Regions from separate parts of the Planococcus faecalis genome, predicted to be linked through region 1. Evidence: riboswitches for the same ligand, from Rfam matches in the RefSeq annotation. Region 1 holds a riboswitch; each other region holds the start of a gene.
The links. A riboswitch is a leader RNA that binds a small molecule or an ion and turns the genes downstream of it on or off. The one in region 1 is predicted to bind thiamine pyrophosphate.

Region 2: it holds a riboswitch for thiamine pyrophosphate, as region 1 does, so the genes downstream of both, AJGP001_RS09780 (3-oxoacyl-ACP reductase) here and tenA (thiaminase II) in region 1, are expected to answer to the same signal.
Region 3: it holds a riboswitch for thiamine pyrophosphate, as region 1 does, so the genes downstream of both, AJGP001_RS09085 (YkoF family thiamine/hydroxymethylpyrimidine-binding protein) here and tenA (thiaminase II) in region 1, are expected to answer to the same signal.
Region 4: it holds a riboswitch for thiamine pyrophosphate, as region 1 does, so the genes downstream of both, thiT (energy-coupled thiamine transporter ThiT) here and tenA (thiaminase II) in region 1, are expected to answer to the same signal.

What each region holds. Positions count from the first base shown of each region.
Region 1 covers NZ_CP019401.1:3,131,284-3,134,467, forward strand. The annotation lists gene thiM (hydroxyethylthiazole kinase) at 1-600, opposite strand, end outside; gene tenA (thiaminase II) at 602-1,285, opposite strand; TPP riboswitch at 1,413-1,516, opposite strand; gene AJGP001_RS15560 (hypothetical protein) at 1,638-2,195, opposite strand; gene rlmN (dual-specificity RNA methyltransferase RlmN) at 2,405-3,184, opposite strand, start outside.
Region 2 covers NZ_CP019401.1:1,955,738-1,958,921, forward strand. The annotation lists gene AJGP001_RS09775 (LLM class flavin-dependent oxidoreductase) at 1-1,136, opposite strand, end outside; gene AJGP001_RS09780 (3-oxoacyl-ACP reductase) at 1,215-1,967, opposite strand; TPP riboswitch at 2,116-2,216, opposite strand; gene AJGP001_RS09785 (hypothetical protein) at 2,610-3,047, shown strand.
Region 3 covers NZ_CP019401.1:1,824,578-1,827,761, forward strand. The annotation lists gene AJGP001_RS09080 (hypothetical protein) at 1-286, opposite strand, end outside; TPP riboswitch at 1,260-1,365, shown strand; gene AJGP001_RS09085 (YkoF family thiamine/hydroxymethylpyrimidine-binding protein) at 1,457-2,047, shown strand; gene AJGP001_RS09090 (ECF transporter S component) at 2,049-2,630, shown strand; gene AJGP001_RS09095 (ABC transporter ATP-binding protein) at 2,623-3,184, shown strand, end outside.
Region 4 covers NZ_CP019401.1:978,244-981,427, forward strand. The annotation lists gene AJGP001_RS17470 (hypothetical protein) at 3-140, opposite strand; gene AJGP001_RS04740 (M20 family metallopeptidase) at 206-1,279, opposite strand; TPP riboswitch at 1,428-1,525, shown strand; gene thiT (energy-coupled thiamine transporter ThiT) at 1,622-2,197, shown strand; gene map (type I methionyl aminopeptidase) at 2,332-3,084, shown strand.

The sequences.
Region 1 (3,184 bases):
AGCAAGACCTGCAGCGACAACGCTACTCAGTAAGCAGCCTGTTCCTGTAATCGAAGCCATAATCGGACTTCCAAAAGGAATTTCATCAACACAGTCTCCGTCTGTCACACAATCTATTTTGCCCGTGACCGCTACAATCAAGCCCAACTGTTTCGCAGTAGACATAGCAAGCTCTTTAACGTCTAGAAGCCCCTCTCCGGCATCAACACCTTTAAACTGCCACTCTTTACCCACTACAGCTGCGAGCTCTCCTGCATTGCAGCGAAGAACGCTGACGTCAACTGTCTCTAAAATTTCTCGAACAGCATGGATTCGGAAGTTACTTGCTCCTGCTCCAACAGGATCTAAAACAACCGGGATGCCCAATTGGTTTGCCTTTTTTCCAGCGATTAGCATACTTTTCAGCGACTCCGCGTGTAAAGTTCCAATGTTTAATGACACTGCCTGTGCTAATCCAGCGAGTTCCTCTACTTCTTCAGGCGCTTCTCCCATGATTGGAGAAGCGCCTATTGCCAATAGACCATTCGCTTGAAAATTCGATACTACGTGGTTTGTGATGCAATGAACCAACGGATTTTTTTGTTTTATTTGTTGAAACATGTTAAACACCTACTTTTTTAGTTGGCTCTATAGACCAGGATTCTTGTCTCCAGGCTTGATCCCAAAAGTTCAATTCATAATAACTACTTTTGCGGAAATGGTCTTTTAATTCTTTACGGCGTGCTTCTGGCAAGTCTTCTGACAACTGATTCATCCGTTCAATTTGTTCGTTGACCAGTTCACCAAATTCTTCGGACCCGTAAGTCTCAATCCACCGGTCATAAATCGGATGATCCGGTTTTGCATGTTTCAATCGCTCACCAATTTCGTAATACAACCAGTAACAAGGCAATATGGCTGCTAATACATCTGCCAATTCCCCTGCAGATGCGCGGTACATATGAGATACGTACGCATATGCTGTAGGTGAAGGTTCGAATTGGGACCAGTCTTTTTCCGTAACACTTAACATTTTCATAAATGATTCATGTAACGATAGCTCGGCTATACTGGTATGTGTCGCATGAATTGCAAAGCGTTGCGTCGTTTCCATATCCTTCGCTTTAGACGCACCGAGTGCCTGAATTTTAGCAAAATGGGATAAGTAATAAGCGTCTTGCATGACATAAAAACGGAATATCTCGACTGGTAATGTCCCATCTTCAATTCCCTTTACAAACGGATGATCAAAACTTGCTTGCCATAAACTGTTACATTCTTTTCTCACTTCTGTACAAAATGTCATTTTCCTATCTCCTTTTCTGTATCTAGTTTCCGTGCCTAGCTCTGACAGGCACGGTCAATTTTCTTGCACAAAATAAAAACGCCGCTCCCAATAAAGGGAAGCGGCGTATGCAGTCGATAAGAAAATAGCAGACGTTCCGCCACTTCCCTCCGCTGGTATGATCCAGATCAGGTTCAAAGGGTCCGAGCTTATGCTCATCTCAGCCGATATCCGGCTCCCCTAGTGGTGTTTTTATTTATGTTTTCGACATCACTATATCATAGATTCTACTAATTCTATAGTCTTTATACAATTCTTTTTGCTGGTTTGGTATAGAACTACGTGTACTTCTAAATGGTGTTCTCCAAAAACATTAATTAATAAACACGTCAATGTCATTTTTATTTTTCTCTACTAATTTTTCTACTAACCTATTATAGTCTTCCCCAAATTCCTCCATCCATGTTAGATCATTAACGTTTCCTCCCCCTAGTTTCTCCTCAAGATACGTATTGATATAAGCATTTTGTTCATTAATTTTTTTACCATATTGCTTTTGGAATTCTTCGGGTGACATATCTAGTTTTTCAGCTTGAGCGATAGCATACGCACGCACTTGCTTTCCACCTTCATCTTTTGTATTCACTGGAGGAAGTTTTTCAAATTCTTCTGAGGTTGTTTTTCCTGTAAGATGTGGAGAAATATCAAGGTTCATTTCCTGTACCTCTTGTTTGATCAACTCTACAGCTATTGCTGAATCCAAGTAATCTAATGCGCTATCGTCAGGATATAAAAATCGTAAATCCCCTATTGTAATTTCATGATTATTTACAATAGCGGCTACTTCATCATCTTCGTGTGTTGAAAGGCCGCTACAACTAGCTAAGGTGACTGCTCCAAGCAAAATTACTGTACACAGAACTTTCTTCAATCCCCCACCTCCTTTCTTAACCCATTATTTATAAACTTTTGATTAAAAATAATCGATTGGATGAATTACTCGTGCTACTAAGATTCATACGTTCTTATTGTTCAGAAAGTTTCATTTACTAAAAAAGTATTTTTTGAAAGACCATTGTTTAAAATAGTTTGTTTTCAGCATAAAAAAACGTTCCTGAAAATCAGGAACGTTTTTGCTTATTAAACGGTTACTTCTTTTTTCTCTTTTTTGATTTGCTTGCTTCGTAACTGTCCACAAGCTGCATCGATATCGGCGCCTTGCTCGTGACGTACGCCACAGTTGATGCCTTTTTTCTTCAATGCGTCGTAGAAAGCACTAATGGCTTCCGGTGTACTTTGTTGATATTGATCGTGCTCATCAACTGAATTGTACGGGATCAAGTTCACGTATGACAAGTGACGCTTATCTTCTAGCAATTTCGCTAATTGATGCGCTTCTTCTACATGGTCATTGACGTCACGCAATAAAATATACTCAAACGTGATGCGACGGTTGGATTTCTCTAGGTAATAATCGATCGCAGCCATCAATTTCTCGATTGGATATGCTTTATTGATTTTCATAATACGCGTACGCAACTCATTAGTCGGTGCATGAATTGAAATTGCTAGGTTTACTTGTAAGCCTTCATCTGCATAATCGTAAATTTTTGGCACGATACCGCTTGTTGAAACGGTGATGTGTCGAGCTCCGATAGCCAAACCTTTTTGAGAATTAACGATGTTTAGGAAGCCCATCAAATTCGTATAGTTATCAAATGGTTCACCGATACCCATTACGACGATGTGACTCACACGTTCTTCTTTTTGCTGCGTGTCAAAATGCGCTTGCACTTGCATAATTTGCTCAACGATTTCGCCCGCGTTTAAATCGCGGCTCTTTTTCAATAGTCCGCTGGCACAGAAACTGCAGCCAATGTTACAACCCACTTGTGTGGTTACACAAACAGAATTTCCGTA
Region 2 (3,184 bases), 1.2 Mb from region 1:
ATCTGGTCTACGATTTCTTTTGGGGTGCCAATCAGCGTGAAATGACCACCGCCTGCATTGAGATATCCTAATAGTTCTTTCACTGTAGGTTGAGTATCATTAATAATTTCCAGTATTGTTTCGTAACGTCCAACTGGACCCGTAAATTCTTCTACCGGGGGTAATTGAGGTACTTTTTTATCGATTTCCCAACTAGAACAATCTTGTTGAATAAAGAGACTCAATTGTTTTAAAGCAGTTTCAATAGGTAATTTTTCATCCAATGCTGCTTTTTTGGCTAGCGCTTCTTCATGAGTACGGCCAACATACGTTACTAAGCCTGGGAATATTTTAATGTGTCGATTGCCGTCTTCATTTCTTTTAGCTTGTTCAGCCAATTTGTCACGGAACTTTTTCGCTTGGTTTAAATTCCAAGACACTGAGTAGACTGCATCCGCATATTTCGCAGCTAACTCAATGCCTTGTTTAGAGGCCCCAGCTTGCATGGCTACTGGTTTGCCTTGCGGACTTTTTGGCGTAGTGGAAGGACCTGCCACTTTAAAATAGGTACCTTTATGATTGACAGGTTGTATGTTTAAAGGGTTGATTAACTGTTTTTCTGCTCGATCATGAAGAAACTCATTACTATCCCATGATAGAAATAGCTTATTCATTAAAGTAGCGAATTCATCAGCCTTCTCATAACGTTTATCACGAGCAGGTAACTCTTCCATACTATGATTTAGTGCTTCCCAATCCCTCATTGACGTAACAAGATTCCAACCAACACGACCTTTGGTAATGTGGTCTAAACTTAATAGCTGTCGTGAAGCTGTGAAAGGATTAGAAAAAGTACTTGAAATGGTTGTGACTAATCCCACATGATTTGTCACTTGAGAAATTGCTGTCAAATTGACTATGGGATCAAACCAAAATGCCGGCATTTCATTAGAATCGTTAGCTGGAAATGATTGATTGTCAGCAAAAAACACAGCATCAAAGTAACCTTTTTCAGCTACCTGTGCTAAGGATTGATAATAGGAAATATCACCAATGCGCTCGACGCTTGAGTCAGGCATTAACCAAGCAGCTTGATGATGTCCACATCCATACAGCAAAACACCTAAGTGAAGTTGTTTACCTTTAGTTTTCGCCATTTATTTCACCTCAAAATACATCATAATGAACGGTTTTGCATCTCCGTTTTTTTAAATTTTCTTTGGCAATTTGAATTGTTAATTCATTGTCAAACCGCCATCTACTATGAAATTCTGACCCGTAATACCATCCGCATTTTTTGAACATAAATATGCGACCATATTGGCTACATCTTCAGGTGTCGTCACCTTTTTCAATGGCGTCGATTGAGCGATGAAATCGAATACTTCTGGCGTTGTAACAGCACTGGCATCCGTCGTTTTTAATAATCCACCCGAAACCACATTCGCCCTTATACCATATTGTCCTAATTCGGAAGCGATATTACGGGTAAAACCAATTAACCCTGCCTTAGCTGTTGTATATTCGTGGTAAGGCACGACAGGATTCTGGTATAAATTCGTACCAATACTTATGATGCCTCCATTTTGTCGTTCAATAAATTGAGGTATAACACTTTGAACTACATTGAATGCAGCCTTTAACGTACCATTTAGCTGTTTTTGATAATCATCCCAAGTTAGTTCTGTAAAGGACTTCTGTTTGGTTGGATCAAATTTAAAGTCTACTAATGCGTTGTTAACTACGACATCTATTCGACCAAAATACTCCGTCGCTTTCTTTACCAATACGTCTACTTCTTTACGATTCGTGACATCTGCACGAATTGCAATAGCATTCTCTTTACCGATCTCAGAAACGAGCTCAGCAGCAGCGCTTTCGCTTTTATAGTAGTTGATAACTACTTTAAATCCTTGTTGTGCCAATACCTTTACAATAGAAGCTCCTAAACCTCTACTACTGCCTGTTACCAATACTGTTCTACTCATCATATCCACTCCTATATTTTTAATCTTGCTGAAACTCAAATAATAAAATGATAGAAAAACAAAAAAATACGCAACCTTCCTAATAGGAAAGTTGCGTAAATACAGATAACTACATAGTAAAAATAAGACATCATCAGTCTTCTAGTATGTATTAGAGCCTACACTTTCCTACGCTAGTGTTAACTAGTTCAGGTTCAAAGGGTTTGAGTAAACACTCATCTCAGTTAAATAACACCCCTAGTGAATATATTTAAGTTGTCTTCAACAATGTATAGTCTTTAGAATTTTATGTCAAGCTGCAACCGTCAAGTAGAATAACTCATCATATTTCCGACGATAAGCTTTTGATGCAGCTTCTCTTTTTCCGATAAGCTGCGATATGTAAACCTACATCTTTTGAGATTCAAGTTTTAAACCTTACAGAACAGTATTCTGAATGTATCATTTTTTCTTATGAAATTAGTTCGGAATGATTTCCTCGTAAAGCCAGTAGAATCAAGGAAATGAATATAACTTAATTAGGATTAAGTTACATTCGATCGCTAAAATTTTTTTGAGTTTATGTTTTCGAATTATTATAACTAATAAACAATTTAGCTGTTATATTTAATTAAATAATAGAATTGGAATGAGGAGAAATAGATGCAGCCAACCACAATAATCGAAATAAGCTTTATTCTAGTTGTGACGGCGTTACTAAGTGTAGTAGCCCTTTTTTTGAGAAAACCGTTAAAAATCCTTATTTTAATAGCAGCAGGTTTTATTTTAATAGGCTCAATCATTTTTTACTCCACCCGCCTGATTATAGTGGAGAATCAAACAAACGAGGCTATTCAGCAATTAGATACTCACTTAACTAATACATTTAATGGCGAGTCTTGGGAGATTTTCGATACAGATGATTACGAAATAAAGAAAATTAAATTTTTGCATGTAATTTTTAATAACGAGCCGATGATAGTCTACGAGTATAAAGTAACTGAATCAGCTATCAAACAATTAAGTTTCTGGGGTAAGGAAAATGGAGATAATGCTGAAGTTCTATTGGAAAATGGGATAGATCCCCAACACATTGAATAGCAATGACGTTAAAGAAACGAATGTAACTTAATTCACATTAAGTTACATTCGTTCTGAAGTTATTAAAATATCCTTAGTTGATTAGACAGCACTGTTTCCCTCGCATTCAGTCCGAGCCTATCTAGCAATGAATTCGG
Region 3 (3,184 bases), 1.3 Mb from region 1:
TGATTTTCTTGAATTCTTGCAACAACTCTTGCCCAGAAAGACCTTGAGCGATTAAGTCTTGTAAAATATCTGCAGAGAAATCGACTTCTTCGAATGTGGCAGGCCGGATGATGATCTCTGTCCCCGTAAATTCCATGACGGCTTCATCGGTGAGTCCAAGAGCCAGGTAAAAATCTTTGGGGATGCTCAATTGTCGTTGCTGCGAAACACGTACCCGTCTTTTTGCTTTTTTTCCGGGCTTCAGTCCGTGTTCAGACGCTCTTTTTTTCGGCATAATACCACTCATTAGTTTCACCCCTAACTTTAAAATAAAATTATTTATTTCTTTTTTTAAAGTATATCATTTTTTAGGGTGAAGGAACGTTTGACGAACTGAAAAAACATTGGCTACCGGCGACTTATTGAAGAGCCATAGAAAAGAAAGTGAATGTAACATAATTCACATTAAGTTACATTCAGATATTAAAAAAGCAGCTTAATTGATGCTCTAGCTCATTCTCTTTGTTTGGCACTAGTGTAAAGCTACTATTCTTGTCTTGTAATCGATTTGATTGCTCATGCAAAAATTCTCTCAAGCTACTAAACTCCTTTTTAAAAGTTCCAACTCGTTACTTCCTGACCAATTTGAATGTAACTTAACTGCACTTAAGTTACATTCAAACACCAGTCTTTGCTGGCTATTTCCCGTTTAATTCAGCTGTCCATTCTTTAAACCAATACGAGGCCAACTCCACTTTGGGGAGGTCCATCTTCATAAGCTTTTCATGAGAATATAGAAGAATGATGCTTGTCTTATTCCAATTCCATTTCACAGTGCAGTTCTTCCATTTTATACAAGTATTAAGCAAAGTAATCTTGTGATTTTCATTTTTACTAATACTATCCTATCGAAAAGCTACGTATGATGTTGCCCGATATTTCATTTGCAAAAAACATTCGTAAAAGCTTTGAAGGATTTTCGCAAGCTATTACAAACTATAAGCTCATGAGAAATCACAAAAAACTAACTTTACTTCTCCCCTACTGTCAACTCACCAAGCGAGGCGCGGTCACGGGCTCGGCGAAGCACTGAGACAGGTGTTCTTTTCTGACTTAGTGCGAGAGCCATGCCCAAAGCGATCGGAGCGACTTTCACCTGTCTCTCTTTCTCAACCCCTCTCGCCACTTCTACTGTCTCCAAATCCCCTCTTTACTTCCTCAGTCACTTCCTCTACACTAAACTCATCGGGAACAACCCGAACACAAAAACCGCATACCGTTTTCTGCACTAGGGGTGCCCACTTTGGCTGAGATGCAAGCGCAAGCTTCGATCCCTCAAAACTCGATCAGGATAATACCTGCGTGAGGAAGTGCGGCGCATTTCTGAAATAATTTCTTTTATTAATTATTTGTAGACTATGGCTGCATCTTCACGGATGCGGTCTTTTTTGTGCACATTTTTAAGGAGGAATTATTCATGGACTCACTGCAATGCGGCACAAACCCCATCGTCGGATTTCGCTTTTCACTGCATCCGATGACTGGCGATTTTATCAAAGTAATTAAAAGGGCGTTAAACGATACCGACACATCGAACGTTTGGATGCATACGGACGACGTCTCTACAGTAATACGAGGCAAGCAAGTTCACGTCTTTAATGTCGCTAAAGTTCTAGCCTTGCATACGGCAAAGACAGGCGAACATGTCGCACTGTCCGGCACTTTTTCAATTGGTTGTCCTGGTGATTCGTCAGGTGATGTCTATTTAGAAAAAGACGATGTGCTAGTAAATACCGACAATACACAACAATACGTATCTTCACAATTTGCGCTATACCCGATGAACAATCCAGATTACATGACAGTAATTTACCGTGAAGTCGAGCGCGCTAAACATCAAGGCGTTTTCAACGATTCCATGCATTACGCAAGTGGTATTCATGGCGATATTCATGAGGTATTCGATTTTTATGAAGAAGCATTCACCAATGCCCGCTCTGATAAACATCGCCATTTGGTCATGACCATATCCATGAGCATCAATAGTTCGTCTCATGGAGGTGCATAATATGTTGAAGTCGTGGAAATTAAAAGAAGTGGTATTGATGTCGTTATTTGCGGTCGTTTTCGGCATCGTCTATTTATTGTTTGTTCACGCAGCGAATATTTGGGCAGCTATAATTGGACCACTTGCTTATGAATGGATGTTCGGTATTTGGTTTATTGTATCAATAATCTGCATGTATATTATCCGCAAGCCGGGTGCTGCCTTTCTTTCTGAAACGATGGCTGCGGCAATTGAAGTCCTAATTGGCAATGCTGTCGGCCCGCGTCTCATTTTATCTGGTGTTATTCAAGGGCTCGGTGCTGAAGCGGCATTTGCATTAACCGGTTATAAGCATTTCACTATTTTGGTGCTTATGCTTGCAGGAATCGGATCAGCTGTTTTCAGCTTTGTTTACGGCTACTTCATTTCTGGTTATGCAGCACTGGATCCATCATTCGTCGCGTTAATGTTTACGATTCGCGTTCTTAGTGGGGCAATAATTGCGGGTATTGGTGGAAAGTATATCGGAGACGCTTTACTTGCGACCGGATCACTCCGCGGTTACGCCATTGCTCGAACGAAAAAAGGTGATATCAATGCCTGAAGAGATTTTCTCTTTAAATAGAGTGTCGTTTCACTTTCCTGAAGACTCTAAAAAAACCTTAGAAAATCTTTCATTCTCGGTTTGTCGAGGCGAAAAGCTAGTCATTTCTGGGCCCAGTGGTTGCGGTAAAAGCACGCTTTTGTATATACTAAATCGCTTGTATCCTGACAACTGCGATGGCTCAATTGACGGTGAAATTCGCCTATTTGGAAAACCAGCTAGTGATTATGCCCCTGGAGAAATCAATCACCGCGTTGCAACAGTTTTTCAAGATCCTGATTCACAGTTTTGCATGCCTACCGTTGAAGAAGAACTGGCGTTTACATTAGAAAACTTGCATACACCTTTTGAAGACATGGACATTCGCATTACCGCGGTTTTAGAATTGACGGACCTGACCTATCTAAGAAAAACCGTCATTCAGTCGTTGTCAGGTGGTACAAAACAACGAGTTGCAACTGCTTGTGCGCTAATCATGGACCCGGAAGTGTTATTGCTAGATGAACCGCTTTCTCACTTGGATCCGTATACAGCACAACAATTTGTCAACTGGC
Region 4 (3,184 bases), 1.3 Mb from region 1:
TATTAGCGTTTTTTAGTAGGCTGTTTAGTAGGAGATTGACCTGCTTTGCCTTGTTTTCTTTTGTTTAATACTTTGCGAATAATAGGATATGCTATAGGGCCATATTTGATTGCAGATTTCAGTAGTCTTCCAATTGCCATTTAAATCTCTCCATTCATAATCGTAGTGATTGTTGTTTTCCCGAGTTCTCTATGATGCAAACCTCTTACGTCAGTTGCGCATGTGCCAGCAAGATGTTTTTGTATGCGTGAACACTTGAAATCGTTACATATTCCGCATTGCCATGCCAGTCGTCACCACTTGGTCCAAATTCAATGGCACCTTCACCGCCGTTTACGGCTGCATAATAACGTGTGTCGGCTGCGCCGTGCTGACCAAACAAAACAGCTTGTTGTTGTGTAGTAGCTGTAATTGCTTTTTGCAAGCTTTGAATAAATGGATTGTCTTTTGTAGTTGTTAGAGGAGGTGTAGATCCCGAAGCTTTATAATCCATAGTAACGTTCAAAGTCTCAGCCAAGTCCACCAATTGTCGAACGATTTCTTCTTTTTGCTGTCCTGGCATAAAACGGATATCGTAAGACATTTCACAAACCTCAGGAACGACATTATAGCGTTCTCCTGCTTTGATGATGGGCAGATTGACAGAAGGTTGCTCGTAATATTCGGTGGATTCTTTTCGGAACGGTAAATCGGCGACGGCCAGATGGAATTTCATCGCAGATTCAATGGCGTTAATTCCTTCCCATGGACGACTACCATGAGCAGGTTTGCCTTTAAAAACCATATCCATTCTCAAAATCCCTTTAGATTGAAGTCCGACTTTTAATCCGGTAGGTTCTCCGCAAATGACAAAATCACCGTGGAATCCTTGTTCGACGAGCCACTTGGATGTATGGCGTCCGCCAATTTCTTCATCAGTGACAATATGTAACTGCACTTCGCGAGTTACGAGGGAACTGTCGAGTTCGACAAACGCCTGCATCATGGCTGCAACTCCGGCTTTCATGTCAGCAGCGCCTCGCCCATAAAGTCGATCTCCTTCTTCAACAGGTACAAATTGCTCTTTATGACCCGGAACTACATCAACGTGACCATTCCAGACAATCGTCTCTTCTCCTTGCCCTTTAACAGCTGTCAACATCAAGTAGCCTTTATTGTCATGAACCTTCACGGATTCTCCTTTGGTTTTTAGCCAATCGGCACAGAAAAGAAGAGCTTTGTTGGCACCCTCTTTGGTATCACTTTGAATCTTTATCAATTCTTTTAACAATTCAATCATCCTTTTGGCAAGCCTAATATCCCGGCTGCCTCCACCACCTTTCAAGTATCGTAACTATTCTCATCTTTACCCTATCACATCATCTTAAAACGATGTTGCATAAAAGAACAGCGTTGTGTACAATACAGGTGACTGTTAATATAGTTGTATACACCACAAGGGGAGCTTTTGCTGAGAGTGAACATTTGTTCTTACCCTTTGAACCTGTAAGTTAACACTTGCGCAGGGATGTGGATGGAAACCGGCTCTTACAACGACGCCAGGCTCTGTCCTGACGTCGTTTTTAATATGGTTTTATTCACGACCCTTCTGGTGATGTACACAACACCTAAGGAGGAAGTCATGAGAAATAAAAAAGTATTGTTGATGACAGAAATTGCAATTTTCGCGGCTCTTGGATTTGTGTTGGATTTCATTTCTTTCCGGATGCCACAAGGCGGCTCGGTCAGCTTGGTAATGATTCCAATTGTTTTAATTGCTTTTAGAAGAGGTGCAGGTGCCGGAATTCTAACTGGGATTTTAGTCGGGCTCCTGCAAATCGTTTCTGGATTTATCTCTGTCACCCCATTATCGTTTGGGTTTGTTGTCATGCAGGTCTTGCTGGATTATATTTTAGCGTATGGAGTTGTTGGGGTAGCAGGCATTATGCGTGCAAAGTATATGCAACATGCGCAAGCTAAGCAAACGGGTAAAATGATAACGGCTATAGTAGTGGGAGTGCTAATCGCTTCTGTGTTGCGCTACTTGGTCCATGTTATTACAGGTATTTTGTTCTTCGGCATGTTTGCTGAAGGCAATGTGATCATCTATTCGGTCATTTATAATGCAACTTACATGATACCGGTATTCTTGCTTGCTGCTTTTGTCTGTGCTGCACTTTTTGCGGCTGCACCGAAATTGGTAGATGCAGAAGCTTGAAATGGTAGAAGGCTGTCTTTTGACAGCCTTCTTTTCAATCTTTGGATTCAGGACTAGTTAGACCTGTAGAAGAGAATCCCTTTTAATTTTGTGGTATAATTCTTGAATAGAAAAGCTTGAAAGAAGGGTCATTGATGATAGCAACTAATGAAAAAGAGATTGAAATGTTAAAAAAAGCTGGCCAAATGGTGGCTGAAATTCGGGAAGCGATGAAAGCTGCCACAAAAGCTGGAGTCACGACAAAAGAAATCGACGAACTGGGCGGTCAATTATTTGAGGAGCTGGGTGGCGTTTCCGGTCCAAAATCAGAATATGATTTTCCTGGATATACATGTATCAGCGTCAACGAAGAAGTGGCTCATGGTATTCCAGGTAGCCGTGTCATCCAAGATGGAGATATTGTGAATATCGATGTTTCGGGGTCATATGAAGGATTCTTCTCTGATACAGGAATTTCATTTGTCGTAGGCGAAGGACATGCTGAAAAAGAAAAAATCTGTGAAGCAGCCGCTTCGGCATTTGACCGCGCGATGACGAAAGTCAAAGCCGGTGCAAAACTCAACCAAATTGGTAAGGCTGTTGAACGTGAAGCGAAAGAGCAAGGATTGTTCGTCATCAAAAACTTGACTGGACATGGCATTGGTAAATCACTTCACGAAGCGCCCCAACATATTTTAAATTATTACGATGCTTGGGAGACGACGATTTTAAAAGAAGGCATGGTACTTGCAGTAGAGCCCTTTATCTCTCAAAAAGCCGAGCACATTATCGAGTCAGGTGATGGCTGGACATTTATAACACCGGATCAATCATTGGTCGCGCAAATCGAACATACTGTATTGGTAACAAAAGGTGAACCGATTTTATTGACTAAACTAAACAGCTAACATAAAAAAGAGATTCGGTGGAATAGCCGAATCTCTTTTTTATGTTAGTTGAATGTGAATGCAAAAAATCTGCAGACAAGCTCGCTCTAATCGAGTCTCT